One region of the Mesorhizobium sp. WSM3873 genome, then DNA from elsewhere that is predicted to be linked to it. Evidence: riboswitches for the same ligand, from Rfam matches in the RefSeq annotation. Region 1 holds a riboswitch; each other region holds the start of a gene.
What was found. A riboswitch is a leader RNA that binds a small molecule or an ion and turns the genes downstream of it on or off. The one in region 1 is predicted to bind cobalamin.
Positions count from the first base shown of each region.

Region 2: it holds a riboswitch for cobalamin, as region 1 does, so the genes downstream of both, A9K71_RS18285 (DUF1636 family protein) here and metE (5-methyltetrahydropteroyltriglutamate--homocysteine S-methyltransferase) in region 1, are expected to answer to the same signal.
Region 3: it holds a riboswitch for cobalamin, as region 1 does, so the genes downstream of both, bluB (5,6-dimethylbenzimidazole synthase) here and metE (5-methyltetrahydropteroyltriglutamate--homocysteine S-methyltransferase) in region 1, are expected to answer to the same signal.
Region 4: it holds a riboswitch for cobalamin, as region 1 does, so the genes downstream of both, A9K71_RS15430 (HoxN/HupN/NixA family nickel/cobalt transporter) here and metE (5-methyltetrahydropteroyltriglutamate--homocysteine S-methyltransferase) in region 1, are expected to answer to the same signal.

Region 1 is NZ_LYTM01000014.1:3,719-11,465, reverse strand. Features, by position in the region: gene A9K71_RS12255 (cytochrome P450) at 1-23, shown strand, start outside; gene A9K71_RS12250 (NAD-dependent succinate-semialdehyde dehydrogenase) at 310-1,785, shown strand; gene A9K71_RS12245 (HAD-IIA family hydrolase) at 2,282-3,055, shown strand; cobalamin riboswitch at 3,820-4,020, shown strand; gene metE (5-methyltetrahydropteroyltriglutamate--homocysteine S-methyltransferase) at 4,109-6,463, shown strand; gene A9K71_RS12235 (DUF982 domain-containing protein) at 7,176-7,424, opposite strand; gene A9K71_RS12230 (DUF982 domain-containing protein) at 7,700-7,747, opposite strand, start outside.
Region 2 is NZ_LYTM01000027.1:28,606-36,352, reverse strand. Features, by position in the region: gene nuoF (NADH-quinone oxidoreductase subunit NuoF) at 1-472, opposite strand, end outside; gene A9K71_RS18315 (NADH-quinone oxidoreductase subunit E) at 483-1,787, opposite strand; gene A9K71_RS18310 (NADH-quinone oxidoreductase subunit D) at 1,788-2,978, opposite strand; gene A9K71_RS18305 (NADH-quinone oxidoreductase subunit C) at 2,988-3,593, opposite strand; gene A9K71_RS18300 (NADH-quinone oxidoreductase subunit B) at 3,598-4,179, opposite strand; gene A9K71_RS18295 (NADH-quinone oxidoreductase subunit A) at 4,170-4,535, opposite strand; gene A9K71_RS18290 (winged helix-turn-helix domain-containing protein) at 4,861-6,060, shown strand; cobalamin riboswitch at 6,090-6,289, shown strand; gene A9K71_RS18285 (DUF1636 family protein) at 6,328-6,756, shown strand; gene cobW (cobalamin biosynthesis protein CobW) at 6,758-7,747, shown strand, end outside.
Region 3 is NZ_LYTM01000023.1:312,514-320,260, reverse strand. Features, by position in the region: gene A9K71_RS17195 (MFS transporter) at 1-318, opposite strand, end outside; gene A9K71_RS17190 (TetR/AcrR family transcriptional regulator) at 440-1,030, shown strand; gene A9K71_RS17185 (hypothetical protein) at 1,175-2,155, shown strand; gene bluB (5,6-dimethylbenzimidazole synthase) at 2,186-2,923, opposite strand; cobalamin riboswitch at 2,966-3,144, opposite strand; gene A9K71_RS17175 (histone deacetylase family protein) at 3,259-4,185, shown strand; gene A9K71_RS17170 (exodeoxyribonuclease VII small subunit) at 4,189-4,440, shown strand; gene A9K71_RS17165 (DUF2277 domain-containing protein) at 4,635-4,901, shown strand; gene A9K71_RS17160 (pirin family protein) at 4,910-5,830, shown strand; gene dxs (1-deoxy-D-xylulose-5-phosphate synthase) at 5,963-7,747, shown strand, end outside.
Region 4 is NZ_LYTM01000021.1:27,216-34,962, forward strand. Features, by position in the region: gene A9K71_RS15410 (hypothetical protein) at 253-978, shown strand; gene A9K71_RS15415 (DOPA 4,5-dioxygenase family protein) at 1,221-1,628, shown strand; gene A9K71_RS31550 (hypothetical protein) at 1,710-2,165, opposite strand; gene A9K71_RS15425 (hypothetical protein) at 2,526-2,825, opposite strand; cobalamin riboswitch at 3,340-3,531, shown strand; gene A9K71_RS15430 (HoxN/HupN/NixA family nickel/cobalt transporter) at 3,621-4,688, shown strand; gene A9K71_RS15435 (HWE histidine kinase domain-containing protein) at 5,227-6,696, opposite strand; gene A9K71_RS15440 (group 1 truncated hemoglobin) at 7,013-7,513, shown strand; gene A9K71_RS15445 (MoaD/ThiS family protein) at 7,554-7,747, opposite strand, start outside.

The sequences.
Region 1 (7,747 bases):
CCTTCCGGCCTTCCATCGCTTAGAGAGTGCGGCATTCACCCCGGAAGGCTCGACCAGCTGTTCCGCGATTTGCCTGAGAAGCAGGCGATCGCCGCGGTAGCTGTTCGTCCCGAAGCTCGGGGGGTAAAGGTTGTCGCATACGCCCTGCCCCCAGACTTCCCTCCAGCTGGCGTTTCCCCGTATCGGACGCAGCGACCCCGAATTCGCTACCAGCCGTATGGTTGAGGTCCTATAAGGAACCCGCAGGTGCGAAGTACAAACCGGGGCCTGCCGACATACAACTCCGCTGCTTTTGAGAGGAATCCGGTATTGCCCCTGTGCCTGCCGATGATCCGTCACTTGAAGTCCCCTGACCTGTTTGGCGCCATCGATCGCCTGCCAGCGCTCGGCACGCCGGCTAGCGAGCAGATATTCGAGGTCCTCAACCCATCGAGCGGCGAAGTGCTGGCAGAACTTCCCGATATGAGCGTGGAGGAGACACGCGCTGCGGTAGACAAGGCCTACGTAGCGCAGGCCGGATGGGCGGCTCTGACCGCCCGAGAACGCAGCGACGTTCTGTGGCGATGGCATGAGCTGATCATCGACCACGCCGGTGATCTAGCCTCCATACTCACTGCAGAGATGGGCAAGCCGTTTGCCGAAGCCAAGTCGGAGGTTTCGCATGCGGCCGCGTATCTGCAATGGTACGCCGAAGAAGCCAACCGCATCTATGGCGAGACGATCCCCGCACCATCGATTGACCGTCGCATGATGGTGATCAAGCAGCCGATCGGTGTCGTCGGCACGATTACGCCATGGAATTTCCCAGCGTCGATGGTGGCGCGCAAGATCTCGCCGGCCCTGGCGGCGGGCTGCGCGATTGTGCTCAAACCCGCTGAACAGACGCCGCTCGTGGCGGGCGCAATGTTCGCCCTCGCGCAACAAGCCGGCTTTCCCGACGGCGTCATCAACCTGGTCTATGCGTCCGAAGGTGACGCCGTAGGACGCGAACTCTGCTCCAATCCCAAGGTGCGAAAGATCAGCTTTACGGGCTCGACCGAGGTTGGCCGGCTGCTCATGCGCCAGTGCTCGGACCAGATCAAGAAGGTCAGCCTCGAGCTCGGCGGCAATGCCCCTTTCATTGTCTTTGATGACGCCGATATCGACGCTGCGGTTGACGGCGCGATCCAGGCGAAATTCCGCAACGCCGGCCAGACTTGCGTTTCAGCGAACCGTCTTTACGTCCAATCGAGCGTTCACGATGAGTTCGTCGAGAAGTTCGTGGAGAAAGTCCGGCACTTATCGGTTGGCGACGGCTTCGCTGCTGGAGTGGACATCGGACCGCTCATCGACAGGCATGCTTTGGCCAAGATCGAGTCGCACATCGCAGATGCCGTTGCCAAGGGTGGGATTATTCGATGCGGGGCCGAACGCATCGGCAAGGATGGCACCTTCTTCAAGCCCACAGTGCTCACCGAAATTTCCAGCAGCATGGCTGTTGCGCAAGAGGAGACTTTCGGGCCGCTGGCGCCGATCATTCGCTTCGAAGGTGCGGATCAGGTTGTGCGTGAGGCCAACGACACGATCTACGGCCTCGCCGCCTATTTCTATGCCTCGAACCTCAAGCGTGTCTGGCGCGTTGCCGAAGCATTGGAATACGGCATGGTTGGCATCAACACGGGGCGTATGTCTTCGGAAGCGGCGCCCTTTGGCGGCATGAAGCAGTCGGGCATCGGGCGGGAGGGTTCCCGCCACGGGCTCGAAGACTACCTCGAAATGAAATATCTCTGCATGGGCGGCATCTGATCTCTAACTGGATGGACACTCGAGCGGCGCAGACACAACCAAAGGGATGATCGAGCGCTTGGCAACCTGTTGCGGATGGCTTCGGGCCGTTTCCGTGCCCCCCGGCGCCTTAAGTATGCATCTAGACGCCCGGCTACGTTGAGTCCCTCTAAAGCGAGGAGGCAAGGTGCCACCAGCGGACGGTAGGTTGCTCACTTATCCAAGCGCGGTACGTCTCCCCAGGCCAGTGTCTGCTGCAACTAAGAAGGCGATTGTGCATCAGGTGCGCTGAGACGGCGAATGTAGCCAACCCGACGGTGAAGGGCGTCCGCACGGCGAATTGGCGCCACCGAAACGTTTACGCCGCAACCTCCTTATTGCCGCACGGCTAACTGAGCCCCCTTCGCGCATCGCTCTGAATCGGTACAGTCGCCGGCATTCTCGCCTGGAGAAGATTCAGTGACACAAGACGTGCCCAGGCCGTGCATGCACGAAAGACATTGAGGGTTGAGATCCAATGATTACAGCGCATCTGCTCGACATGGACGGGGTCCTGGTCCGGGGCGGCCAACCGATTTCTGGCTCGGTCGGCTATGTCGCCGGGCTAGTCGCCAAGGGTGAGCCGTTTCAGATCTTCACCAATAACTCGCGGTTCACACCAGAAGATCATGCCGAGCGTCTAAGAGCGGTTGGCTTCGCCGTGCAGCCAGAGCACATCTACACATCGGCGCTCGCCACCGCGCGGTTCATGGCACTGCAAAAGCACGGATCAACCGCCTATGTCATCGGCGACCACGGTCTGGTCGAGGCCCTGCGGCAGGCAGGCTGCCGAATAACGGAGTTTGCCCCCGAATTCGTGGTCCTCGGAGACACCACTTCGTACCATTACGAGCAGATCGCAACAGGCGCCGAGCTTGTGGCGAAAGGCGCGCGTTTTCTCGCCACCAATCCGGATGCGACTGGCCCGACCGAGCGGGGCTCCCATCCGGCGTGCGGGGCTGTCGCGGCACTAATCGAGAAGGCCACCGGCCGTCAGCCCTATTTCGTCGGGAAGCCGAACCCGTTCATGATGCGCGGCGCGCTCGACCGGCTGGGAGTACGAGCTGTCGATACCATCATGGTCGGGGACCGCATGGATACCGACGTGCTCGCAGGGCTGGAATCGGGTCTGAGAACAGCCCTTGTGCTTACTGGGGTGACCAAACTGGCTGACATAGAGCGGTTTCCATTCAGACCGGACTACGTGGTCGAGTGCCTTGCCGATCTGGACCAGATCATAGTGAACCAATAAGCCGAACGCACCCCTACACGAAGACCGACGCTCCTCTACGTTCCGCATGCCGCCGTCAACCTGGGCAATGATCGGGAGGAACAGCCGGCCCGCATCCAGAAAAGAAGTGACAAGCGTGACAACTTAGTCGAAGTACACCCATGTAGGGCAAGCAAGTTCATTGCGAGCTTCACTGCTTTGGTTCTGGCGTGCCAGCGATCGCACCGGAGTTGATCCGGTGATTACCGGGTCGCCCGTTGTCGGATCTCGACGATGTCCGCGATGTGACATAACGCTTCCAGAGCGATTGCATTGTTCCGAGACGATTTTTCCCAGTTGCCACGACAGATGCAGTCCTGTGTGCAAGAGCACTGCGACGTCGCCGACCCGAGAAGGCCCACCTGATGATCACGCCGTTCCAACAATGCCGGCGCCGCCTCCAACTGAGCGCCGATCAGACGGAAGCCATCGCGCTTTCATTTCTCTGGTTGTCCCGGAAATGACTAATTCGAGTTTCGGGCCAACTGTGAATGCACCCGACGATGACCCCATCCTTGGCTTGAAGATGTGGGAGGCGAACGGGCACTTGGACGGCCGGTCAGTCGGCAAGCACCTGAAGCACTTCGGTGGAGCGCAGTTCGAGCGCGACGGGCGGCGCTGACCGCGATTTTCGACCGACCCGACGTCGTATGCGGCTTTGGGCGAAAGAGACCGATCAGCGCAAGGCATTCGCATAATCACATAAACATCTCGTTATATGGTATTGACAAGGAGCGAAGCGGCTGTGATTGTGCGCATGTCATGGTTCTCCGTGCGGCACTGCCGTAGCGGAGCTAAGAGGGAAGCCGGTGCGATGCCGGCGCTGCCCCCGCAACTGTTAGCGGCGAGCCAAGCCCATTGATGTCACTGAGGCGAACGGCCTCGGGAAGACGGGCAGAGGCTTTGACCCGCGAGCCAGGAGACCTGCCACGACGAACAACGTCCACGGGCGGGGGTCTGGTGGTCGCGGTAGCTCGGCTTCGTGCCGCCTATTCGCGGGTTCCTTTTCCCCCGCCCCAACCATCGGGGTATGGCATGACTGTCTCTCAACGAATTCCTGTAGCAACGCTCGGCGTGCCGCGTATCGGTCGACGGCGGGAACTGAAATTCGCGCTTGAAAACTACTGGTCCGGAAAATCTCCTGCTGCCGACCTGCTCGCGACGGAGAAGACGCTGCGTGCCGCTAGCTGGAGGGAGCAGCACGATCGCGGCGTGTCGAAAATCCCGTCCAACGATTTCTCGCTTTATGACCATGTGCTCGACACAGTCGCCATGGTCGGCGCCGTGCCGGCACGATACGCCTGGACTGACGGCGAGGTCCCACTCGATAACTATTTCGCCATGGCGCGCGGCAATCAAGGTCAGGCCGCGGATTGTGGACATGCCGGTGACGAGCCTGCGGCCAATGGGCATGGCCTTGCCGCGATGGAAATGACCAAATGGTTCGACACCAACTATCACTACATTGTGCCGGAACTCACGGACGATCAGAGCTTTGCGCTCTCGTCGGCGAAACCGGTCGATCATTTCCTCGAGGCCAAGGCGCTCGGCATCCACACTCGCCCGGTCCTGCTTGGACCAGTTACCTTTCTCAAGTTGGCGAAGTCACCTGAGGAAGGTTTCAACCCTATTGCGCTCCTGCCACGGCTGCTGCCCGTCTACGAGGAGCTCCTGCAGAGGCTGAAGCTCGCGGGAGCCGATTGGGTGCAGATCGATGAGCCGGCGCTCGTGCTCGATCTGATTCCCAACGAACGAGATGCGCTCCAATTCGCCTACTCCCGGCTGTCGAAAGCAGCACCCGAGTTGAAGATCATGGTCGCTACCTATTTCGGATCGCTGGGAGACAATCTCGAGACCGCAATTTCTCTGCCCGTGGCGGGACTGCACGTGGATCTCGTGCGCGCTCCAGGGCAGTTGGAGGCCGTCGGCCGGCTCGCGCAGAAGGAACTTGTGCTCTCGCTCGGGCTGATCGACGGCCGCAACGTCTGGCGCGCGAACCTGCCTGCCATATTTGACCGCATCAAGCCGATCGTCGCGGGTTGGCCGCTGGAGCGGGTGGAGATTGCTCCGTCCTGCTCGATGCTGCATGTGCCGATCGACCTGGACATGGAGACGGCACTCGATGCGGATGTGAGGTCGTGGCTCGCCTTCGCAGCGCAAAAGACCGACGAGCTGGTCGTGCTCGCCCGTGCCCTGGCCGAAGGCCGGGACGCAGTCGCCGCCGAACTGGAGGCGTCGGCTGAGGCTGCCGCCGTTCGCTCGACATCCGCGAAGGTGCATGATCCGCTCGTCGAAGGCAGGCTCGCCAGCATCAAGGTCGGCATGACGCGCCGGAAGAGCGCATTTGCCGTCCGCTCCAAGCTACAGGCCGACGCGTTTGACTTGCCCTCTTTCCCCACCACGACGATCGGCTCCTTCCCGCAAACAGCCGAGATTCGCAAGGCGCGGGCAGCTCATGCCAAAGGCCAGCTGAGTTACATCGACTATGAAGCGTTCCTGAAGAAAGAGATAAAAACCGCCGTTCGCTGGCAAGAAGAGATCGGACTTGACGTGCTGGTCCACGGCGAATTCGAGCGCAACGATATGGTGCAATATTTCGCCGAGCAGCTCTGCGGCTTCGCCTTCACGCAACACGGGTGGGTGCAGAGCTATGGCTCGCGCTTTGTGCGCCCCCCGATCATCATTGGAGATGTGTCGCGACAAAATCCGATGACACTAAATTGGTGGCGATATGCCCAGTCGCTGACGCTGAAGCCGGTGAAGGGCATGCTTACCGGCCCGGTGACGATCCTCAACTGGTCGTTCGTCCGAGACGACCTTCCGCGCTCAGCCGTCTGCCGCCAGGTCGCGCTTGCCATTCGCGATGAAGTGAGCGACCTCGAAAAGGCCGGCGCCAAGATGATCCAGATCGACGAAGCCGCACTGCGCGAGGGCTTGCCGCTGCGCCAGGTCGAATGGGAGGCCTATCTCGACTGGGCCGTCGAATGCTTCCGGCTGGCTTCAACGGCCGTTTGCGATGCGACCCAGATCCACACCCATATGTGCTACTCCGAGTTCGGCGACATCGTGGACGCGATTGCCGCGATGGATGCCGATGTAATCTCCATTGAAACCTCGCGCTCGCAGATGGAACTGCTCGATACGCTTCGAACCTTCAAGTATCCGAACGACATCGGTCCTGGCGTCTATGACATTCACTCGCCGCGGGTCCCGGAAGTGGGCGAAATTTCCAACCTCATCATGCTGGCGCGTGATCGATTGTTGGACGGCCAACTGTGGGTGAATCCCGACTGCGGCCTCAAAACGCGCAGATGGGAGGAGGTCCGCCCTGCCCTGGCGAACATGGTGGCTGCGGCACGCGCAATTCGGGAAAAAGCGCAGACGGCGTAAGGGCCGGGTGACACTCGCCGGCGGTGAGCAGCGACGCTGCACCCCGGGCGAAGGAGGTTTGAGTCTATCCGGCTCACCCAAAGAAATCGAGCTGCCGCGGACGAAGCGCCTCGGCAAGCTCGGTCTGGTCGGGGCATTGTTATGGCGCGTCCACGCCAGCTGTTCCAAAGGCGGGCGTTGGCGGGCGATCGAAGGAGGCCGGCCCTCAAATGAGCCGGCCAGAAAACAGACGGCTCACCGCCAGTCATTTTCGGATTATTTGGTATCGGGATAGTCCAGTATCACTATCATCTTTCCGATCATGATCGCCGAAGCCCCGTTCCCGACCATCGGGAGAGGCGTCGGCGATCACGCGGCGCCGGTCCGCGGAGCGTGTTCCGGGAAACCGGATGCAGCACTAACCTGGGGAACGTTCAAACAGCCCTTGTGGAAACTATTGACGCGGCATCGCGCTCTGCCATCTGCAGCGGACCAACTCCCGCGCAATGGCCCGTCTGCCTCTGTCTCCAACCGCCGCAGGCGAGCCGAGCGGCCGCAGCTTGGCTGGCGGACCCCTTGTGTTTTGATAGTGGGAGATCCGACGCGCGATCGGGAAAGCCATCGCGGAAAGTGCGGGGTTGGCTTGCTCCTGGCGGATTGCCGGCAGCGGTGTTCGGACCGCGCCAAATAGCGATGCGCAGATGGGCGAAATCCATGAGCAGCGTCATAAATCTCAATCGTTGCGTAGAATGCGGGCTTCGAGCGCGGCTGCGACGAAAGCTCGTCGAGCGGCTGGCGCATGGGTCTTACCGCGTAACACCTGCAGACAGGCGTCCATCGCTATTCTGCGTTTATCGGTCTCATGATGCAGATCCCGCAGCAAGATAGCGGCCGCGTCGTTGACATCGAACACGATACGCTCTGAGCTGCGGCGGCTGACCTGAACAACGACTGGCCTCTCAAATCTGATCAACCCGGTCATCCCCCCTCCTCCACAGCCACTATGCGGCAAACCGCCCGGGTCATACTTGTTTACTCAGTCGAACGCGACCGATGCACCCTGCACCACTGAGGCTGGCCTTTGGCGGGCAAGCGATCGACATGAGGTGCCTCTGGCCATGGTCAGCTTGCGTGCAATCTGCGCTTTTGTAGTCGGTGGTGAGGAACTGCTTCTCATTCGCGTGGTCTAGCTGTGGAACTTGAACATACTGCACACTTTGACGCGCCTCGCGCCAGTCTCAAACATGTCGTCGAAGTCTACACCTGCACTTTTCCACCGCCCGATCTGCAGGCGGCGATCCACTG
Region 2 (7,747 bases), on a different contig from region 1:
CGTAGCCGGAGGTGTTGTTCTTGCCGATGAGCTTGGCCGCATAAGCCTCGTCGATGGCGCGCTGCAGCGCCTCGCGCTCGCGGATGAACTCGCCGCGCACATAGATGTAAGCAGCGACCGCGCCCATGGCGAAACCGGCGACCAGCGCGCCCTCGACCAGCGTATGCGGATCGTTGCGCAGAATGTCACGGTCCTTGCAGGTGCCGGGCTCGGATTCGTCGGCATTGATGACGAGATAGCTCGGCCGGCCATCGCTCTGCTTGGGCATGAACGACCATTTCAGGCCGGTCGGGAAGCCGGCGCCGCCACGGCCGCGCAGGCCGCTTGCCTTCATTTCGTTGATGATCCAGTCGCGTCCCTTGGCGATCAGGCCGGGTGTATCGTCCCACATGCCGCGCGCCTGCGCTCCGGCCAGCGACTTGTCGAAGAGGCCGTAGATGTTGGTGAAGATGCGGTCTTTGTCCTGAAGCATTGTTCGTCCCTCAGACCGGCTTCTTGCCGAAGACGCGGATGTACTCGGCGACGCCGCCCTTGGCGAGCGCCTTGGCCTGCTTCGCCCAGTCGTCGCGCTCGATACGGCCGCGGAAATTGAGATAGCCGTCGACCCATTCGCGCTCGGCCTTCCTCCACGCAGAGACCTGCGCGAAAGTATAAATGCCAAGCGAATGCAGGACGCCTTCGATCTTCGGACCGACACCGGAGATCAGCTTCAGATCGTCGACCGTTGCCGGACGCGCGATCCCGGCCGGGCGGTTCTTGTCCTCGAGCGAAGGCTTGGCCGTCTTGGTCGCAGGCTGCTTCGCTTCCGGCGACTTGAAGGCGGACGCCGGCTCGGCCTTGGCCTTCGGCCCGCTGCGCGGCTTCGAAACCGCCTCGACTTCCGGAGAAGCCTGGTTGGCATTGGCTGCGGAGTGGCGCGGCGCCCTGACGCTGGCCGCCTTCTCGGTGGCGGGCGAAACCTTGACCGGCGACGGTGTCCTTAGTGCCGGACTGGTTTCGGGCGCGTCGGTTTTCGGCTTGCCGGATTTCGATGGCCCGACAGGGGCTGAGGGCGGCGCGGCAGGCGCCTGCGAGACGACTGCGGCGGATGCAGCAGCGGGCGCTGCGGCAGCGGCTTGTCTGGCTGCCTTCGCGGCGGCCTTGGCTTCCTTGTCGCGGGTGGATTTCAGGATTGCCTTCTCGCTCTTCAGCGTCGTCAGGCCCGTGGCCGGCTCCGAACCGATGCGGCCGTTCTGCGGACCGGGCTTCACCTCGGCGCCTTTGCCGGCTTCATAGAGATCGATGATCTCGGCAAGGCGCTCCGGCGTCAGGTCTTCGAACGTGTCCTTGAAGATCATGACCATCGGCGCGTTGACGCAGGCGCCGAGGCATTCGACTTCCTCCCACGACAGCGTGCCCTTGTCGTTGGTATTGAACTGGTCGTGATGGATCTTAGACCGGCACACATCCATCAGCGCTTCCGAGCCGCGCAGCATGCAGGGCGTGGTGCCGCAGACCTGGATATGGGCGCGGGTGCCGATCGGATTGAGCTGGTATTGCGTGTAGAAGGTCGCGACCTCGAGGCCGCGGATGCGCGGCATGCCGAGCATATCCGAGATCGTCTCGATCGCCGCCTTCGTCACCCAGCCTTCCTGTTCCTGAGCGATCATGAGCAACGGGATGATGGCCGACTGCTCGCGTCCCTTTGGGTATTTGGCGATCCACTGCTGCGCCGCCGCGGCGTTCACCTCGTTGAAGGCGAAGGACGCTGGCTGGACGCTGGCATCTGCGAGACGGCGGACTGACATTTAGCGATCGACCTCACCAAACACGATGTCGAGGGAGCCAAGCACGGCGGTGACGTCGGCCAGCATGTGGCCGCGGCACAGGAAATCCATGGCCTGCAGATGCGCAAAACCCGGCGCGCGCAGCTTGCAGCGATAGGGCTTATTGGTGCCGTCGGAGACGAGATAGACGCCGAACTCGCCCTTCGGCGCCTCGACAGCCGCATAGACCTCGCCGGCCGGCACGCGATAGCCCTCGGTATAGAGCTTGAAATGATGGATGAGCGCTTCCATCGAGCGCTTCATCGCCGCGCGCTTCGGCGGCACCACCTTGCCGCCGAGGTTCGACACCGGTCCGGCGCTCTCCTTGCCGAGCAGAAGTTCGACGCACTGGAGCATGATCTTGGCCGATTGGCGCATCTCTTCCATGCGCACGAGATACCGGTCGTAGCAGTCGCCGTTCTTGCCGATCGGGATGTCGAAATCCATCTCGGAATAGCATTCATAGGGCTGCGCCTTGCGCAGGTCCCAGGCGGCACCCGAGCCGCGCACCATCACGCCCGAAAAACCCCAGGCCCAGGCGTCGGCGAGCGACACCGTGCCGATGTCGACATTGCGCTGCTTGAAGATGCGGTTGCCGGTGAGCAAGGCGTCAAGGTCGTCGACCGACTTCAGGAACGGATCGATCCACTTGCCGATATCCTCGATCAGCCTCTGCGGCAGGTCCTGATGCACGCCGCCTGGCCGGAAGTAGGCCGCATGCATGCGCGAGCCGGAGGCGCGCTCATAAAACACCATCAGCTTCTCGCGCTCGACGAAGCCCCACAGCGGCGGCGTCAGCGCGCCGACGTCCATCGCCTGCGTCGTCACATTGAGGATGTGCGACATGATGCGGCCCATTTCGGAATAGAGCACGCGGATCAGCTGGCCGCGCTTCGGCACCTCGATGCCGAGCAGGCGCTCGGCCGCGAGCGCGAAGGCATGCTCCTGGTTCATCGGCGCGCAATAGTCGAGCCGATCGAGATAGGGCACCGCCTGCAGATAGGTCTTGGCCTCGATCAGCTTCTCGGTACCGCGATGCAGCAGGCCGATATGCGGATCGACGCGATCGACCACCTCGCCGTCCAGCTCCAGCACGAGACGCAAAACGCCGTGCGCAGCAGGGTGTTGAGGCCCAAAGTTAATGTTAAAATTGCGGACGGAGGTTTCAGCCATTGTGGCGCCTCAATTTGGCTTCGCCTTTTCATCGCCCGGAAGGACGTAATCCGTTCCCTCCCATGGGCTCAAAAAGTCAAAGTTTCTAAATTCCTGCTTCAATTCCACCGGCTCATAGATGACTCGCTTGGCCTCGTCGTCGTAGCGAACCTCGACGAAGCCGGTCAGCGGGAAGTCCTTGCGCAGCGGATGCCCTTCAAAGCCGTAGTCGGTGAGGATGCGGCGCAGGTCCGGATGGCCGGAGAAGAGCACGCCGTAGAGATCATAGGTCTCGCGCTCGAACCAGTCGGCGCCGGGATAGACGCCGGTCAGCGACGGCACCAGCGTCTCCTCGTCGGCCTGGACCTTGAGGCGGATGCGGACGTTCTGCTTCGGCGACAACAGGTGGTAGACGACGTCGAAGCGCTTGGCACGCGACGGATAGTCGGCGCCGCAAATGTCGATGATCGAGACGAACTGGCAGCGCGGGTCGTCGCGCAGGAAGGTCGCGACCTCGGTCAAGTTGCCCGGCTCGACGCAAACCGTCAGTTCGCCATAAGCAAGCACCGTTTCGCCGATGCGGCCGGAGAGCTTCTCGCCGAGATAGGTGGAGAGTTCGTGCAACGCCAAGGCCATTGGTTCACCGTTCGATCGTGCCGGTGCGGCGGATCTTCTTCTGCAACAGGAGAATGCCGTAGAGCAGCGCTTCGGCGCTCGGCGGGCAGCCGGGGACATAGATGTCGACCGGCACGATGCGGTCGCAGCCGCGCACCACCGAATAGGAATAGTGATAATAGCCGCCGCCATTGGCGCACGAACCCATCGAGATGACGTAGCGCGGCTCCGGCATCTGGTCATAGACCTTGCGCAGCGCCGGCGCCATCTTGTTGGTCAGTGTGCCCGCGACGATCATGATATCGGACTGGCGCGGAGACGCGCGCGGCGCGACGCCGAACCTCTCTGAGTCATAGCGCGGCATCGAGGTGTGGATCATCTCGACCGCGCAGCAGGCGAGACCGAAGGTCATGAACATCAGCGAGCCGCTGCGCGCCCAAGTGATCAGCGCCTCGGTCGAGGTGACAAGGAAGCCCTTGTCGGCCAGCTCATTATTGATCTCGAGGAAGAAGGGATCGTCCTCCCCCACCGGCCTGCCGGTGTTGGGATCGATGATGCCCTTGGGCTTCGGCGCGACGAGGGTGCCTGAACTGTCGTTCAATCCCATTCTAGCGCTCCTTTTTTCCATTCATAGGCAAAGCCGATGGTCAGCACCACCAGGAACACCATCATCGACCAGAAGCCGAGCATGCCGAGCTTGGAGAAGGACACCGCCCACGGGAACAGGAAGGCGACCTCGAGATCGAAGATGATGAACAGGATCGACACCAGGTAGAAGCGGATGTCGAACTTCATGCGGGCGTCGTCGAATGAGTTGAACCCGCATTCATAGGCGGAAAGCTTTTCCGGATCGGGATTGCGGTAGGCAACCAGGAACGGCGCAACGATCAGCGCCAGGCCGACGACCATCGCCACTGCGATGAAGAGCACGATGGGCAGATACGAACTTAGGAGTGCGCTCATGCGGCGACTTTCCTTCGGCGGCCAGTTCACTTTGATTACAGCAACGGACTCTAAGGCGGAAGCGTGACAGTTTAACCCGCTGAACCGTTTTAGGTGGCCTATGCTGCGACGCGGCGAGGGTTAGCGCAGCGGTTTCGGCGACGCAAGTCAAACCTTGTTCAAAATCCGGCCCTGGACGCCATATCGGAAGAAACTGGTCCGATCCGCTCCTGTTTGATTTCCTTCATGTTTTACTCCACTTTTCTATCCTGACATATCTCCCGCCATTTGCCTGCTAGCATGGCCGGAATCACCGACTGGAAACCCCGGCAAAGGATCGGTAGGGATGAAGGAAAAGATCTCGCTCGCCGCAGCAAGGCGCATTGCGCTCGGCGCGCAGGGTTTCACCGATGCGCGGCCTGCCGGCACGCCCGATCGTCGCCATCTCGCCCGCGTGCTTTCCCGAACTGGCCTGCTGCAGATCGATTCCGTCAGCGCCGTGGTGCGCGCCCACTATATGCCGCTCTATTCGCGCCTCGGCCCCTACCCGCTTGCGCTGCTCGACAACGCGGCCGTCACCCGCAAGCGAACCGTCTTCGAATACTGGGCCCATGAGGCTTCCTTCCTGCCCGTCGAGACCTATCCGTTGATGCGCTGGCGCATGCAGCGGGCCGAGAAAGGCGAGGAAATGTATCTCGGCCTCGCCAAATGGGGCCGCGAGCGCAAGGCGATGATCGAGGAGATCTACGGGCAAGTCGCGGAACGCGGGCCGATCGCCGCCTCCGACATCGAAGGCCACAAGGGCAATGGCGGATGGTGGGGCTGGAGCGAGGCCAAGCACGCTTTCGAATGGCTGTTCTGGGCCGGGCGCATCACCACCGCCTACCGGCGAGGATTCGAGCGCTATTACGACCTGCCCGAGCGGGTTCTGCCGCAGGCCATCCTCGACCTGCCGGTGCCCTCGGTCGAGGACGCGCATCGCCAATTGCTGCGCATTTCCGCCCGCGCCCATGGCATCGCAACCTATGGCGATCTGCGTGACTATTTCCGCCTGGCGCCTGGCGATACGAGAGCCAGGATCGAGGAACTGGTCGAGATGGGCGAACTGCTGCCGGTGAAGGTCGAAGGCTGGGACAAGCCCGCCTATCTCCACAAGGACGCCCGCTTTCCGCGCCGAATCGAGGCCCGCGCCCTGCTCGCGCCCTTCGATCCGGTGGTATTCGAACGCATCCGGACGGAAAAACTCTTCGGCTTCCGCTACCGCATCGAGATCTACACGCCGGCCGAGAAGCGCCAGTACGGCTACTACGTGCTGCCTTTCCTGCTCGGCGACCGCATCGTTGCCCGGGTCGATCTGAGAGCCGACCGCCCGGCCGGCGTGCTGCGCGTTCATGCGGCTTTTGCCGAAGCCGGCGCTCCCGCCGAAACAGCCGCACAGCTCTTCGATGAGTTGAAACAGATGCAGGCATGGCTCGGCTTGGAAACCATCGAGGTTACGCCGGCCGGCGACCTTGGGCCGGCGTTGGCCGACATTTCGGTGTCGTAGCCGCGCGTTGACATGCCAGCACCTCTAAGCCTAAATCCGCCGCAGACGGTCTCCTCCCGGCAAGGGGAGGAGCCACGAGGGAATGCGGTGCGGGAAAACCCAAATCCGCGGCTGTCCCCGCAACTGTGAGCGACGAGCCTCAGCCGAAAACCACTGGGATGTTCCCGGGAAGGCGGCGCAAGGCGACGACCCGCGAGCCAGGAGACCTGCCGTCTGAGACATGAGAATCCGATCGCTCGGCGGGTTTTCCGGGCAAGGAGCCTGGTTTTGGATCGCAACGTCAGTTTTCCGGCTAGTACCGCGGACATTTCGTCCGAACCCCGCGACGCGCTATCGGAAGTGACCGTCATCGTCTGCTCCTCCTGCCGCGATGAGACCGGTTCGGACGCGCATCCGCGCGCCGGCGCCCTCCTTGCCGAAGACGCGCGCCGCGCCGCGCCGGACGAGAAAATCCGCATCCGCACCGTCGAGTGTCTCGGCAATTGCAAACGCCGCCTGAGCGCGGCGCTGCTGCGCGACGGCTGCTGGAGCTATGTCTTCGGTGACCTGGAAACGACCAGCGGCGCCGACCTCGTCACCGGCGCAAAGCTCTTTGCCACCTCGACCGACGGCCTCATCCCCTGGCGAGGCCGGCCCGATTCCCTCAAGCGCGGCCTGGTTGCCCGCATCCCTCCCCTCGACCTGCTGAAGGACTGACATGACCGCATCCCTCTCCCGTGTTCCCTGCACTGTCGTCACCGGCTTTCTCGGCGCCGGCAAGACCACGCTGATCCGCAACCTGCTCGAAAACGCCAAGGGCAAGCGGCTGGCGATCATCGTCAACGAATTCGGCGATGTCGGCATCGACGGCGAGATCCTGAAAGGCTGCGGCGTCGACACCTGTCCGGAGGAAAACATCGTCGAACTGGCCAATGGCTGCATCTGCTGCACCGTCGCCGACGATTTCGTGCCGGCGCTCGACCAGATCCTGTCGCGCACGCCGAAAGTCGACCACATCCTGATCGAAACCTCCGGCCTCGCTTTGCCGAAGCCGCTCGTCCAGGCCTTCCAGTGGCCGACGGTGAAGAGCCGCGTGACGGTCGATGGCGTCATCGCCGTGGTCGACGGTCCGGCGCTGGCCGACGGCGGCGTCGCCGCCGATATGGACGCCCTGCAGGCGCAGCGCGCCGCCGACGATTCCCTCGACCACGATGATCCGGTCGAAGAGGTGTTCGAGGACCAGATCGCTTGCGCCGACCTGATCATCCTGTCGAAGAGCGATCTGATGGACGCGGCCGGCTCGGAGCGCGCCAACGCCGTCATCGGCGAGCACGTGGCGCGCGCCGTCAAGGTCGTACCGACCGCACAGGGCAAGGTCGACCCGTCGGTGCTGCTCGGTCTTGGCCTCGCCGTCGAAGACGACATCGAGAACCGCAAGACCCATCACGATGACGAGCTCGACCATGAGCATGACGATTTCGACTCCTTCGTCCTCGATATCCCGTCCATCGCCAGTCCGGATGAGCTGGCAAAGCGCGTCGCTCTCGCCGCCGAGCAGGAAAACGTTCTGCGCGTCAAAGGCTTTGTCGAGGTGGGTGGCAAGCCGATGCGGCTGCTGCTCCAGGCCGTCGGCCCGCGCGTCAACCACTATTACGACCGCGCCTGGACGTCGAACGACGACCGCCGATCGCGGCTCGTCGTCATCGGC
Region 3 (7,747 bases), on a different contig from region 1:
GGTCCACACCGGCCAGTGCTGGTTGGCCGCGACGATCAAGGTCGCGAAGGCAAGCGCCGAGACAAGTGTCGTCGGCACGGCAATCCGGCTCTGGCCGAGGCGGTCGACCAGCCGCGAGACCTGCGGCGACAGGAAGGCGTTGACCAAAGCGTATGTGGCCGAGACGGCGCCGGCCAGCCAGTACTCGCCATGCGTTTGCGACAGCATCGCCACAATGCCGATCGGCGCCATGGCGATCGGCAGCCGGGCGATGAAGGCTGCCGCGGCGAAGCTCTTCGTGCCAGGAGCCCGAAAGATTTCCGAATATGGGTTTCGCATGGTCCCATTCCTCGACAAGGGAAGGCGCCGCAATTACATACGCAGCGTATGAATGTCAGATAGTTCATACGTCGCGTATGTCAATTAGCATACGACGCGTATGTGAATAAGGCCAGGAGCCATGCATAAGCCCCGCAAGGAGATGATCGCCGAGACGCGCGCCAAGCTGATCGCGGCCGCGCGCCATGCCTTCGGCACGATCGGCTATGCCGAGGCCTCGATGGACGATTTCACCGCTTCGGCGGGTCTGACGCGCGGCGCGCTCTATCATCATTTCGGCGACAAGAAGGGGCTGCTGCAGGCGGTGATCGCCGAGATTGACGCCGAGATGGCGGCGCGGGTGAACGAGGTGGCCTCGCGGGCGCCTACTCGCTGGCAGCATTTCGTCGACGAATGCACCACCTATATCGAGATGGCGCTTGAGCCGGAAATCCAGCGCATCATGTTCAGGGACGGCCCGGCCGTGCTCGGCGATCCGGCTCAGTGGCCCAACGCCAGCGCCTGCACGGCTTCAATGACCGATCACCTGTCAAAGCTGCAGGAGGAGGGCGTCGTCGTTCCCGATCTCGATCCCGAGACCGCAGCGCGGCTCATCAACGGCGCCAGTAGCCAGGCCTCGCAGCGCATCGCCAATGCCAAGGATCCGGAAGCGACGTCGAAGAAGGTTGTGGCGGCGTTCAAGCAGCTGCTGGAAGGCCTGAAAACCAAATAGCATCCGGTCGCGGCGTTGCGGGCAATCACTCGGGTCCGCGCTGCCTCAGACAATTGTCCCCCGCTCAAAATCCCTCCGACATTGACTTTGGCAGGAGCGAGCGCATCCTCTCCCGCCAATTCTCTGAGGCGGAGGGTCGGGGCCATGTGGGACTTCAGCATCGGCCGGTCGGTGTCCATCATGATGCGGACGTGGCCGTTCATCGTCTTTCGCATCATCGTCTATTTCGGCATCACGGTGGCCTACATAACAGCGACCGGCACCGGCGCCAGCGTCGGTTACGGCGTCGGCCACATCTCGACCGATCCGGACGGGCCGATGTCCTTTGCCTTGTGGGGTGGGGTGGTCGGCTTCGGCGTGGTCTCGATCGCCGTCTACTGGATCCGCGAATACATTCTCTATGTGCTCAAGGCAGGCCATATCGCCGTCATGGTCCATCTGATCGACGGGCAGGACGTTCCCGACGGCCAGGGCCAGATCGCCTATGCGCGCGAAGTGGTGACGAAGCGCTTCGCCGAGGCCAACATCCTTTTCGTCGTCGACCAGCTGGTGAAAGGCGCCATCCGCGCCATCACAGGGCTGATCGGCGGCGTTGCTGCGTTCCTACCCATTCCAGGCTTAAGCGGTCTGGTGAGCTTCATCAATACCGTCATCCGCCTGTCGCTGACCTATGTCGACGAGATCATCCTCGGCTACAACATCCGCACCAATTCCAACTCGCCTTTCGAGACCGCCAGGCAAGGCGTCGTGCTCTACGCGCAGAACGGCAAGTTGATGGTCAAGAACGCCGTCTGGCTGGCGGTGATCATGTGGGGCGTTTCCTTCGTCATTTTCCTTTTGATGCTGGCGCCCGCCGCCGCGATCCTCTGGGCCATGCCGGGCCAGCTTGCCGGCTGGGCCTTCGTGTTGGCCATCGTCTTCGCCTGGGCCTTCAAGGCGGCTTTCATCGAGCCCTTCGCCATCGCTTCGCTGATGCAGGTCTACTTCGCCACCATCGAGGGCCAGGTCCCCAATCCGGAATGGGACCGGCGCCTGGCCGAAGCCTCGTCCAAGTTCAGGGAATTGCGCGACAAGGCGCTCAGCCCCTTCGGCGGCTCGCGCTGGGATTCGCCAAGGACCGCTTGAGCAGCAGCCCCGGCCACGAAGGCCGCCTGATCACGGCTTCGCCCCTTCACGGGAACCAAGGCGAGCGATCGCCGATTTGAGCGGCGCCTCGCCGGCGCCGCAAAAGGTCTCGCTCATCACCAGCTCGGGCAGCGGCAGGCGCTTGCCCCAGCCATGCGCTTCGAGGTCGGGCCTCGGCGCGAATTCCGAGACGCGGCCGACGCAGAGATAGGCGATCGGCGTGACGTGCTCGGGGATCGACAGCAGTCGCTTCAGTGCTTCGGGCTCGATGATGCTCACCCAGCCGACCCCGACGCCTTCCGCCCGCGCCGCGAGCCAGAAATTCTGCACCGCGCAGACGGTGCTGTAGAGGTCCATCTCCGGATTGTGCCAGCGCCCGAGCGGCGAGTTCTTCGAGCGCTGGCGGTCGCAGGTGATGCAGAGGTTGAGCGCGCTTTCGCAGATGCCCTCGAGCTTCAGCTTGCGGTAGAGCGCCCGCCGCTCCACCTCGATCGCCGGCAGTTCCTGTTCGCGCGCGGCCAAAAACAGGTCGCGCACCTGCCGCCGCCTTGTGGCGTCCCGGATGACGATGAAGTTCCAGGGCTGCATGTAGCCGACCGACGGCGCGTGGTGTGCCGCGGTGAGCAGCCGCGCCAAAACGCTGTCGTCGAGATCGTCGGCAAGGAAATGGCTGCGCACGTCGCGCCGGGTGAACATGGCTCGGTAGACGGCGTCGCGCGCCAATTGGTCAAAGTCATCGCCGCCGGCGGCGGCTGTTCGTGCCTGCATCGCTTGTCCCCTTGCGATAAGCAGTCCTCCGCCTGACCATGCGGATGACCATGTCTGCCGGGCCGGTCTTCTGGCTCGGGATCGACCCGCATCCGGCGCCTTCCCGTCTGGGACAGTGGCGTTTGCCGGCGCGGTCCCCCTCACAGCGTTGGGCACGCCACGGATTTCAACCGTGTTCCCGATTCTCCCGCGTTGCGGGCACCAGGCAGCGACGCGACCTTATCGCGAAGCCGAAGCCGGGCCAATGCCGCCAGCGACACGATTGGGCGCGATTTCCCCAATCATTCGGCGCTGAAACATGGCTATCCGTGCGACAGGTGCCTAGATTAGGCGCCATGACCACTCGTCTTTACACTCATCCGGTATTCCTGGAACACCTCACGCCGCCCGGCCACCCCGAGCGGCCCGACCGTTTGCGCGCCATCGAGCGCGTGCTCGACGACGAGGCTTTTTCGGCCCTCGACCGCGTCGAGGCGCCGGAAGGCGACGAGGCGACGATCCTTTACGCGCATCCGGAGGATTTCGTCGGCCGTGTCCGCGCTGCGATTCCCGAGACGGGGATCGTCTCGATCGATGCCGACACCAGCGCCAGCCCGAAAAGCTGGCAGGCGGCGGTGACGGCGATCGGCGCGGCCAACGCCGCAGTCGACGATGTGTTCGAGGGCCGTGCCGCCAATGTCTTCGTTGCCGCGCGTCCGCCCGGCCATCACGCCGAAAAAGCGACCGCGATGGGCTTTTGCCTGTTCAACACCGCGGCGATCGCCGCCCGTTATGCGCAGGAGAAGCATCTGGCCGAGCGCGTCGCCATCGTCGATTGGGATGTGCATCACGGCAACGGCACGCAGGACATTTTCTGGGACGATCCGTCGGTGCTCTATTGCTCGACCCACCAGATGCCGCTTTATCCGGGCACCGGTGCCAAGAGCGAGACCGGCGCCGGCAACATCGTCAACGCGCCGCTTGCGCCGAGCACCGGCAGCGACACGTTCCGCGACGCCTTCCTGTCGCGCGTGCTGCCGTCGATCGACGCCTTCCAGCCGGATCTGATCATCATTTCCGCCGGTTTCGATGCGCACCATCGCGATCCGCTGGCCGCGATCAACCTGACCGAGGATGATTTCGACTGGGCGACCGGCCAGCTGATGGAGCGCGCCGGGCGCCACAGCGGCAACCGGCTCGTCAGCCTGCTGGAGGGCGGTTACGATCTGCAAGGATTGGCATTTTCGGTCGCCGCCCATGTCGGGCGGCTGATGAAGGGATGAATGATGGCTGATGAAGCTAACCAAGACGTCAAGGCGATGAGCTTCGAACAGGCGCTCGACGCGCTGGAGAAGATCGTCGATGATCTGGAGCGCGGCGACGTTCCGCTCGACCAGTCGATCAAGATCTACGAGCGCGGCGAGGCGCTGAAGGCTCATTGCGACCGCTTGCTCAAGGCCGCCGAGGACAAGGTCGAGAAGATCAGGCTTTCGCGCGACGGCAAGCCGATTGGAACGGAGCCGCTCGACGCCGAGTGAGGTATATTGAGATTCAGGTGAGGCCGGCCTGCAAACGGCGGCTTCCTGCGGTTCCGGTGCTCAGATGCTTTCAAGTACGCTCCGCTCCGGCACTCGGAACCTGCCATTTTCCGCTCGGTCTGACCTGAATCTCAACACACCTCGGTGCACAATGTCAGACCGGTTCGGGCAGAAAGCAGGTAAGGAGTTAAAGCATGTGCCGAAACATCAAGACCCTGTTCAACTTCGATCCGCCGGCGACCGACGACGAGGTCCATGACGCGGCGCTGCAGTTCGTGCGCAAGCTGAGCGGCGCGACCAAGCCGTCCAAGCGCAACGAGCATGCCTTCAACCACGCCGTCGAGGCGATCGCCGCCGCCGCGCGCGAGCTGCTTGACAGCCTCGAAACCACCCAGCATCCGCGCAACCGCGAGGAAGAGGCCGCCAAGGCGAAGGCCCGATCCGCGCTCCGCTTCGCCTGACGCCGGTCATGAGCTTCTTTCCGGGCAACGATCCCGAGGCCGGCGACGCCTTCGCCTGCGACCAGATCGAGTTGATGGTCATTCCCAACGCCAAGGACATTGGCGGCTTCGAGGTTCGCCGCGCCTTGCCGACGGCGAAACGCAGGCTGGTCGGTCCGTTCATCTTCTTCGACCGCATGGGCCCGGCCATCCTGCGTGCCGGCCACGCGATCGACGTGCGCCCGCATCCGCATATCGGGCTGTCCACCGTCACCTATCTGTTCGACGGCAAGATCAGGCATCGCGACTCGCTCGGCACCGAAATGGTGATCGCGCCGGGCGACGTGAATTTGATGACCGCCGGCCGCGGCATCGTTCATTCCGAGCGCACGCCCGAGGAATTGCGCGGCGCGCCGATGTCGATTTCCGGCCTGCAGACCTGGCTGGCGCTGCCGGACAGCAAGGAAGAAATCGCCCCGGTGTTCGCGAACACGTCGGTCGTCCAACTGCCCGAAATCGATGCCGAGGGCGTTAGCGGCCGCGTCGTCATCGGCGAATTTTCCGGGCTGCGCTCGCCCGTCGCGCCCGCCTCGGAAACGCTCTATGCCGATCTGCGGCTGGCGGCGGGCGCCAGCGTCAAAATCCCCGGCGACGCCGAGGAACGCGCCATCTACACGCTGGAGGGCGAGGTTTCGATTGCCGGCGACCGTTTCCCGGCCCAGCGGCTTTTGGTGTTCAAACCGGGCGAGGAAATCGTCGTGTCGTCCGAGCGCGGCGCGCATTTCATGCTGTTCGGCGGAGCGTCGCTGGGCTCCAAACGTTATATCTGGTGGAATTTCGTTTCGTCCTCGAAAGAACGCATCGAGCAGGCCAAGGAAGAATGGAAGACGGGCCGCTTCGATATCGTTCCAGGCGATGAGGAAGAATTCATTCCGCTGCCGGAAGGTTAGCGCAGGATGGACATCCTGCGCCAGGCGCGTCACTGACACGCATTTACATTGGCGCGCCGTCAGCCTATCTCGCGCATAGCAAAGCGCATATTTGAAGGTTAACCCAAGGTTAAGTTGACAGGCCGTCCCAAAGTGAACCCGAAGCCTGACACGCCGCTCCTCGACAAAGTCCGCATCCCCGCGGATTTGCGGGCGCTTGATGAAAGCGAGCTGCCGCAGCTGGCGACCGAACTGCGCGCGGAGCTGATCGACGCGGTGTCGCACACCGGCGGCCATCTTGGCGCCGGTCTCGGCGTCGTCGAGCTTACGGTTGCGCTGCACTATGTCTTCAACACGCCGGAAGACCGGCTGATCTGGGACGTTGGCCACCAGGCCTATCCGCACAAGATCCTGACCGGCCGCCGCGACCGCATCCGCACGCTTCGCCAGGAAGGCGGTCTCTCCGGCTTCACCCGGCGCGCAGAGAGCGAATACGACCCCTTCGGCGCAGCGCATTCCTCGACTTCGATTTCGGCCGGCCTCGGCATGGCGATGGGCCGCGACCTTGCGGGCGGCCGCAACAATGTCATCGCCGTCATCGGCGACGGCGCCATGTCCGCCGGGATGGCCTATGAGGCGATGAACAACGCCGGCGCGCTCAATGCCCGCCTGATCGTCATCCTCAACGACAACGACATGTCGATCGCCCCGCCGACCGGCGCGATGAGCGCCTATCTGGCGAGGCTTGCCTCCGGCAAGACTTATCTCGGCCTGCGCGATTTCGGCAAGAAGCTGACCTCCTATCTCGGCAAGCGCGCCGACAGCGCCATCACCCGCGCCGTCGAGCACGCGCGCGGTTACGTCACCGGCGGCACGCTGTTCGAGGAGATGGGATTCTTCCACATCGGCCCGATCGATGGACACAATTTGGAGCACCTGATCCCGGTGCTGAAGAACGTCCGCGATAATGGCGACGGGCCCATTCTGATCCATGTCGTCACCCAGAAGGGCAAAGGCTACGGGCCGGCGGAGGCCGCCGCCGACAAGTATCACGGCGTCAACAAGTTCGACGTCATCACCGGCGCGCAGGCGAAAGCGCCGGCCAACGCGCCGAGCTACACCAAGGTCTTCGCCGAGAGCCTGATCCAGGAGGCGCGCGAGGACGAACGAATCGTGGCGATCACCGCCGCCATGCCGAGTGGCACCGGCCTCGACCTCTTCGGCGAGGTGTTCCCGGCCCGAACCTTCGATGTCGGCATTGCCGAGCAGCATGCGGTGACTTTCGCCGCTGGCCTCGCCACCGAAGGCTACAAGCCTTTCGCCGCCATCTATTCGACCTTCCTGCAGCGCGCCTACGACCAGGTGGTGCACGACGTGGCGATCCAGAAACTGCCGGTGCGCTTCCCGATCGACCGCGCCGGCTTCGTCGGCGCCGACGGCGCCACGCACTGCGGCGCCTTCGACACGACCTTCCTTGCCTCGCTGCCCGGCTTCGTCGTCATGGCCGCCGCCGATGAGGCGGAGCTTCGCCATATGGTGCGCACGGCAGCCGACTACGACGGCGGCCCGATCGCCTTCCGCTATCCGCGCGGCAACGGCGTCGGCGTCGACATGCCGGAGCGCGGCTCAGTGCTCGAGATCGGCAAAGGCCGCATTCTCAAGGAAGGCACCAAGGTGGCGCTGCTCTCGTTCGGCACGCGGCTGCAGGATTGCCTGCTGGCCGCCGAGGAACTCGGCGCCGCGGGCCTTTCGACCACCGTTGCCGACGCTCGCTTCGCCAAGCCGCTGGACGAGGATCTCATCCGCCGCCTCGCGCGCTCGCATGAGGTTCTCGTCACGGTCGAGGAGGGCGCGGTCGGCGGCTTCGCCAGCCAGGTGCTGCATTTCCTTGCCCATGAAGGCCTGTTGGAAAACGGTCTCAAGGTGCGGCCGCTGGTC
Region 4 (7,747 bases), on a different contig from region 1:
CTGTCGACAGCTAAGTTGAAAGGAGAAGTCCTAAGCCTTTTTCAGTGCTTGGCGTTGCCGAGACCGCTTTTCTATCATTCGTCTTTCGAGCGGCCTCCAGCCGCGCCGGTCACCGCCGAGGCCGATGCCTGGCAGGGCGAGAAGTCGCCATCGCTCGGCACGCATTCGCGCGACGAAGGCTTCGCAGACCGCTGTCGAGCGGACGCTCGATGAGGAGCCACACAAGGTTGGCCTTGGAACAAAGGTCTGGCCATGAAAAAATACCTAGCAGCCGCGCTGGCGATCGCCATCCCGATCGGGCCTGCCTCGGCGCTTGACGTCGGCGTCGGCGGCAAGGTCGGCGGCATCGGCGTGGGCGCCGGATTGGGCGCCGGTTCGCAAGGCGTGTCGGCGGGCGTGGGCGCCAGTGCCGACGGTGTCGGCGGCGCAAACGTCGGCGCATCGACTGGCGGCGGATCGCTCGGCGTCAATGCCGGCGGCAATCTGGGCAGCACCAGCACAGGCGTGTCGACAAGCGTGGGCGGCGCCGCCGCGGGCGACGATCCTTCCGCCGTCAGCGGATCGGCTGCCTCTGCGCAGAACCCGGCCGCGGTGCCGACAGCCCCTGCTTTGGCCAAGAGCGCGACGCAGACCATTGTGCTGCCTCCAGTGCTGAGGCCCTCCAGATCCGCCGGCGGCGACCTCCGGCGGGTCACCAAAGGCTATCGCATCGCGCCGCTGTCACCTCCGAAGGCGATACGGGGCACGCCGGCCGCCGTGGTGCGCGCCTGTCGCGCCGCGATCACGGCGGCCGCCAAGCCCCTCGGCGCCGTGCGTGTTTACACGGTCAGCGCCGGCCCCTTGCGTCAACGCCGAAGCGGGCTCAACGCGCCGATCGAGGTGCGCATAGACTATGACAGGCGAGGCGGCATCGAAGTGAGGCAGGCGAAAGTCGGCTGCCGCCTAAATGCGAAGGGCGCGGTCACCGCGGTGATTTAGGCCAAAGGCACAACGGCCGTTGCCATCCTTCCTGCCGGTTGCAACCTCGGCGGTTTGGCAATTCCTCGCCCCCACAAGGTGGAAGGGAGAGGTGGCTCGGCGCAGCCGAGACGGAGCGGGGGAGCGCCATATCCGACAACCCTGCCGACCGCAGTCCGGATCTCAGCCGGCTGCAGACAAGGCGCCCGCGCTTCGGCTAGAGTTCCGCCGGGCGCAAAAAATCATCGAAGGGGAGCATTGCGATGAACGAAGTCAGGCCGATCGCCGAGATCGCCAGCTATCACGCCCATATCTACTACGGCGGGCAGGCCGAGCGGCAGCATGCCGAATGGCTGCGCCAGCGCATCGCAGAGCGTTTCCGCGTGCGCCTGGGCAATTGGCGCGACGAGCCGGTCGGCCCGCACCAGCAAGCCATGTACCAGGTCTCCTTCGCCACCGAGATCTTTGCCACGCTGGTTCCTTGGCTGATGCTGAACCACGGCGGCCTAAGCATCCTCATCCATCCCAACACCACCAACCCCAAGCGCGACCACCTTATCGACCCGATGTGGATCGGCCGGGCGCTGCCGGTGAAGGGCGACGTGCTTGGCGAAGAAGACGAGGCGGAAGAGGCGCTGGAGGTGAATACCGAGCCGACGCTGGGGGTGTGAGGGGAGGTCGAGCCCTCAATCAGGGTAATCGGCCAACAATGACGGAAATAATCTAGACAGCCCTTTCGTGGCAAAGTGGCGTCAGAAGTTGGCGACGAACCCAATCCCATTCAGCCAACGAACCAGCGGCGGCGCTGCTACGACGATTACGACGGGAGCAAAACATACCCCTGCAAGAAACCCCCATCGGCCAACGCGACGCGGGTCGTCTGCTTCATAGGTGGACCTGATGCCAAACCTGCTTGCAACAACATTCCAGTTGCGCTTGGGCCTGATATGACCACCGACCAACGCTATTGGAATCGACGTCAAAAAGAGGAGCCAACAACTGGTCGCCTGAAAAGCTGAGAAGTAGGTGACCCAGCCATGCTCATTGTGTCGGTAGATTAACCCTGTCGCGGGATCGGGAAAATGAGGGGCGGCTGATTCCCAAACTTGAATCAGGACAAAGAAGCAGACAAAAGCCGTGAACCCATATCCGGCAAGAAAGCCGCCGAGGACATTGAGTACTGCTTTGCGTTCAAATTTGGCGAACATAGTTCGTTCAACGCTTTAGAACAAAGCCCATCTTATAGTTGGGATTACTTGAAAGCTTAGTCAACGATGAGGATCCAATTTGAATGGCAGCGATGCATCTCGCGCTTTCCTCGTCTCGCCAGATCACCCCTCTGATGCGCCTCTGATGCTAAACTACCGGCGGCCTGAGCATCCTCATCATCCCACTACCACCAGACCCTAGCGCGACCACCTGATCGACCCAATCTGGATCGGCGGCCGCTGGGTGAAGGGCGAGGTGCTTGGCGAGGAGGACCAAGCGGAAGAGGCTGGAGGTGAATACCGAGCCGACGCTGGGGGCTTGGAAGGCACTCAATGGGCGGTGCCCTCCTTCGCCCCACATCACACCCTCCCGCCTTTTTTCAGAACTTCGGCGGCATCAAAAGCGCCTTGCGCGCCTGGTTCATTGGCATGAAACATTATGACCGTGACACCGATATCAGCCGTCGGAGCATACATGGGCGTGCTAATGGTTGTTCCACTGTAAGTACCGTAAGCCGTGCTGCCCATTACCGTTGCATTTGCGCTACCGAACGTATTGCTGGACATACCGACAAACCTGGAGCCGGAGGCAGTTGAAGCTTGCTCAAACCGAAAGTGCGTATAGCCGCGAGACAGAGTTGCCTCAGCCGCCTTCTTCATTGTGATCGCGCCGGCAGACCCAGTGAAAAGAGCTCCGCTAGCGTGAGTATCCAACCGTACTACGTTTGGAGCCAGCGGCATCTCTGATGTAGTTGCGCAGCCAGCTAGAGCCAGCGCGGCAATTAAAGCAACAGCCCGATACATTGTGTCCCGCCTCCCAAGGTTCGGCGAGTAGAGCACATATTTGCTGGCTATGCGAGCGCGCAGTAGGCGGCCATCCACAGCTGTGGAATGGAAATGTTCTCTTTTGCTTGGGTGACTAAGAAAAAGGCCGCAGCTTGTTCTTCACACAGCACTATCTTCTTTCCGCCGCCTCTTGCCAGGAAGATGCATAACGATAGCCTTACATTAGCGCGATGTAATGGTGTAGAAACCTTCCGCTTGGCCTACTTGTGGTCAATCGGGCCAACGATAGCGTCATCCCGCCTCGCAGCGCCTGCCGCAATCCTTTCGTCACGATGGCGTGAGGGGCCTCTGGCCGTCGGAGTTGTCGATTGACTGGCCAACCGCGGTGTGGCGAATTCGCGCTGATGGTTCCCTTCGGGGATCAAAAGGGAACGCGGTGCGGAGAAATCCAAAGCCGTGGCTGCCCCCGCAACTGTAAGCGGCATGCCGTTTTCACGATGCCACTGGCTGCATGGGCCGGGAAGGCGAAAGCGGCGGCAATCCGCGAGCCAGGAGACCTGCCATCATGGACGTCAAAGCAGAACATCGGACGGGGTGATCCGGTGTGCGCGCCTGGCCGGACGGCGGGGCGAGTTCCCTGCGATGACAGGCAACGTCAAAGGCAGAACCATGCTGATCCAACTATCGAAAATGCTGAACAAAAGCGCGCCCGACCTGAAGGCCAGACTGATAACAATCTACGGCGCGCTCGCCATTCTCAACGTCGGGGCGTGGCTGTGGGCTTTCGTCGCCTTCCAGGACAAGCCGACATTGCTTGGCGTCGCTCTCGTCATTTATGGCCTCGGCTTGCGCCATGCCGTCGATGCCGACCACATAGCGGCCATCGACAATGTCACGCGCAAGCTGATGCAGAACGGCAAACGGCCGGTCTCCGTCGGTTTCTTTTTCGCACTCGGCCATTCGACGATCGTCGTCATCGTCGCTGCGGCTATCGCGGCGGCAACGTCCCTGCTCGGCCGTTTCCAAAGCCTTCAGGAGATTGGCGGCACGATCAGTACCGGCGTTTCCGCACTCTTCCTGCTCGCCATCGCGGCGATGAACATCGTCATCTTCTTCTCGATCTACAGAAGCTATCGGCGGGTGCGGGCCGGTGGGGCGTTTGTCGAGGAGGATCTGGACCTGCTGCTCAACAATCGCGGCTTCCTGGCCCGCGTCTTCCGCCCGATGTTCCGGCTGGTGTCGCGCAGCTGGCACATGTTCCCACTTGGTTTCCTCTTCGGCCTTGGTTTCGACACCGCGACCGAAGTCGCCATGTTCGGCGTGTCCGCGGCACAAGCGGCCAAGGGCGTGCCGTTCGAAGCCATTCTGGTCTTCCCGGTGCTTTTCGCGGCCGGCATGTCACTGGTCGACACGACCGATGGTGTGATGATGCTCGGCGCCTATGAGTGGGCCTTCGTCAAGCCGATCCGCAAACTGTACTACAACATGACGATCACCCTGGTGTCGGTCCTTGTCGCAGTGCTGATCGGCGGCATCGAGGCGCTCGGCCTGATCGGTGACAAGCTCGGTCTGTCGGGCGGCTTCTGGAACGGCGTCGGCACGCTCAACGACAATTTCAACAATCTGGGCTTCGCCATTATCGGCATCTTCATCGCCGCCTGGGCGATCTCCTACGTCGTCTACAAGGCCAAGGGGCTGGACGATGTGGAGATCGGATCCGCAGCAAAGAATTCATAAGCCGCCGGCCGCGGCTGGCTGCAGCAGGCCAGCCGCATCTCTCTGCCATCAGATCCCGGCGGCTGCCAGCCTGCCTCCTTAAAGCGCCTCGGCAACAGGAAGCCGATGACGGCAAAGGCGACGATCGCCAGCTCTGTCAGCGGTGCCCGGCTTGACATTTTTGTTCCCATTTTGTTCACTGTTGGCCAGACAGCAACAGGAGATCGCCGGCCCGTGCGCACGCGCTTCAAAGGCATGCTGAGGACCCGTAGCCCAAGCCTTTGGAAGTTTGATGGAATTCTGCGCTTGGATAAGCCAGGGGTTAAGGCCTGGGATAAGCCCCATAATCCATAAGCCAGAATCCAGAGTCCAAATATCCAGAGTCCAGAACAGAAAAGCTGGCGCTTTTCTGTTCTAAAAAAGTGGGGAAGGGGAAAGCAAAAATGGGAGCAGCGCAAGCCATTCGGCGTACGGCGCTACGGCGAGGGCTCGGCGGCGCCAGCGAGCTTCCGACGTGGCGGCGAGCCGCCCTGTTCGGTCTCCCAGGATGAAACCGGCGTCACGTCAGCCCGCCGATCTGCTCATCGCCGTCCAGCTCCGCCCCGCGGGCGACAACCACGTTGGGGAGCGGCGCCGAGAGCGTCCAGCGAACGAGGCCGGGCAGCCGTTCCATGGAGGCGCTGCCGGAGAGGCTGGTGGGGACGACGCGTTGGAGAACGACGCTGCCGAAGCCTTTGTGCGGCTTGGCATCCGCGGCCGCGGCAGGTTCGGAAAAATGTTCCTCCCAGACCAGCTCGAAGTCGCTGCCTTCGGGGGCCGGGGCTACCCGCCAGTCCATTCGCACGGTTCCGGCGTCGCCGGCCAGGGCGCCGTATTTCGTCGCGTTGGTGCCCAGCTCATGCAGCGCCATGCCGATGTTCTGCACCGCGTTCAGCCGCAGCGTCACGTCCGGCCCGGATGGCGAGATGCGCTCTTCGTGTCCGAACGGCCGCAGATGTTCGCGCACAAGGTCGGCCATGCCCGCGCCGCGCCAGTCGTTCAGCACCAAAAGGTCGTGCGAGCGCGACAGCGCCATGATGCGTTCGCGGATCTGGTGTTCGAACGCGCGCGGGTCGGTCGCGCGCTTGCTCGTCTCGCGGATCATGGAAAGGATCACCGCGTACTGGTTTTTGACGCGGTGGTTCACCTCGCGCATCAAGAGTTGGATCTGCTGTTCGCTCGCCCGTTTCTCGGTGATGTCGGCGGCCATGCCGAACCATTCCAGGATGCTGCCGGTGTCATCGACGATCGGGATTGCCCGTGAGGTGGTCCAGCCGGCGGACCCGTCGGCGCGCCGCACCCTGTGCTCGAGCTCGAACACGCCGCGCTCCATGATGGCGCGCTCGATCGCCGCCTGGATGCTCGCCTGGTCTTCCGGGAACAGGTATTCGTCGCGCCAGCGGATCGCCGGCCCCTGGGCGCTCGACAGGAAGCCGCGGCCGTCCAGCTCATGCATTTCCTGCCAGTCCGGGCTCATCCGGTAAACCACGTCGGAGCTGGCATTGACCAGCGCGCGAAACCGCTGCTCGCTTTCGCGCACCTTTGCTGCCGCCAGCACCCGGGCCGTGGTCTCCGAAACGATGCAGAGCACGGCTTCAACCGTGCCGTCCTGCGCCCGCACCGCGGAATAGGAGATGTCGAAATAGACCGTCTTGCCGACCAGGCCGGATCGTTCGATATAGAAAGGCCGGTCCCTGGCCGAGAAGGTTTCGCCGGTTTCGAGAACTCCGCGCAGCAGCGGCTCGAGGTCGGTCCAGAGTTCGGACCAGTTTTCCTCGGCGGGACGGCCGAGCGCGCGCGGATGCTTGTCGCCGATGGTCGGCGCGTAGGCGTCATTGTAGAGCGCGACAAACTCCGGCCCGCAGAAAAGCACGATCTGGGCTTCGGCCGCGAGCATCAGGTCGACCGTCGTCCTCAGGCTGAGCGTCCATGTCTCGATCGGCCCGAGCGGGCTTTCCGACCAGGGATATTCACGAATGAATCGCGCCATCTCGCCGTTTCCGCGAGGCCACGATTCATGGAAGAGCCCGTCAGCCATAGGCGCATTAACGCGCGACGCCGTTTATGTATCCGTCTCCGTCACGCAAAATTTTAGCCATCGTGAATAGACGCCAGGCTGCCGGTCCGCCGGAGGAATATTTCGGGCGCAGTTTCGTTAGTTCCTCATACGATGCCGTTTGAGGCAAAGTGCATATGTCCCGCAATCACGCATTGAAGCCGCCAGAGCGGCCGGCTCTGGCCCAACGGAGGTACCAGAGATGAAAACGGCTGTTTCGACCTCTCTTTCGAGACGAAGCGTCGTCGCCGTGCTGGCGGCGGCCGCGTCGACCGCCATGTTGCCCGCCGGCGATGCGCTGGCGCAGACCAAGCAGACCGCGCCGGACAAGAGTCTATACGATCGGCTGGGGGGCGTGTTCGTCATCGCAGCCGTGGTCGATCACTTCAGCGACGCCGTCGTGAAAAACCCCATCGTCGGCAAGAAGTCCAAGAACCCGCAACTGCGCAAATGGCACACCAAGAACCTCGAACGGCTGCCGGGCCTCAAGTTCATGCGTACGCTGTGGGTGTGCGATGTTTCCGGCGGCCCCTTCAAGTTCGTGGCCACCGAGCCGGGCGCGACGCCGCTCGGCCTCGAGGAGGCCCACAAGGAGCTGAAGATTTCTCCCGCCGAATTCGACGAGGTCGCAGCGGAACTGGGGCGGACGCTCGACCGCTTCAAGGTTCCGAAGGCCGAAAAGACCGAGGTCCTGGAAGCCTTTGCCGCGCACAAGGATGAGGTCACTGCCGGCTCTGTCAAAAAGGGGTGAGGCTCAGCGCGAATCCGGCGAAGGCGGTCGGCCGCTCCGCCTATCCACCCGCCAGCCGCGGCAGCAGGAAAATCTCCGCCCCCGGCGGCAGTTCCTTCGACCAGGTGTCGCGATAGATCGTCCCGTCGATCGCGACCGCGATGCCGCGATCGAGCAGGGGTTCGAACGCGGGATGCTGTTCCGCAAGCTTGCGGAACAGCTCCCTGATGTCCTTGGCCTCGATGTCGAGCTTGT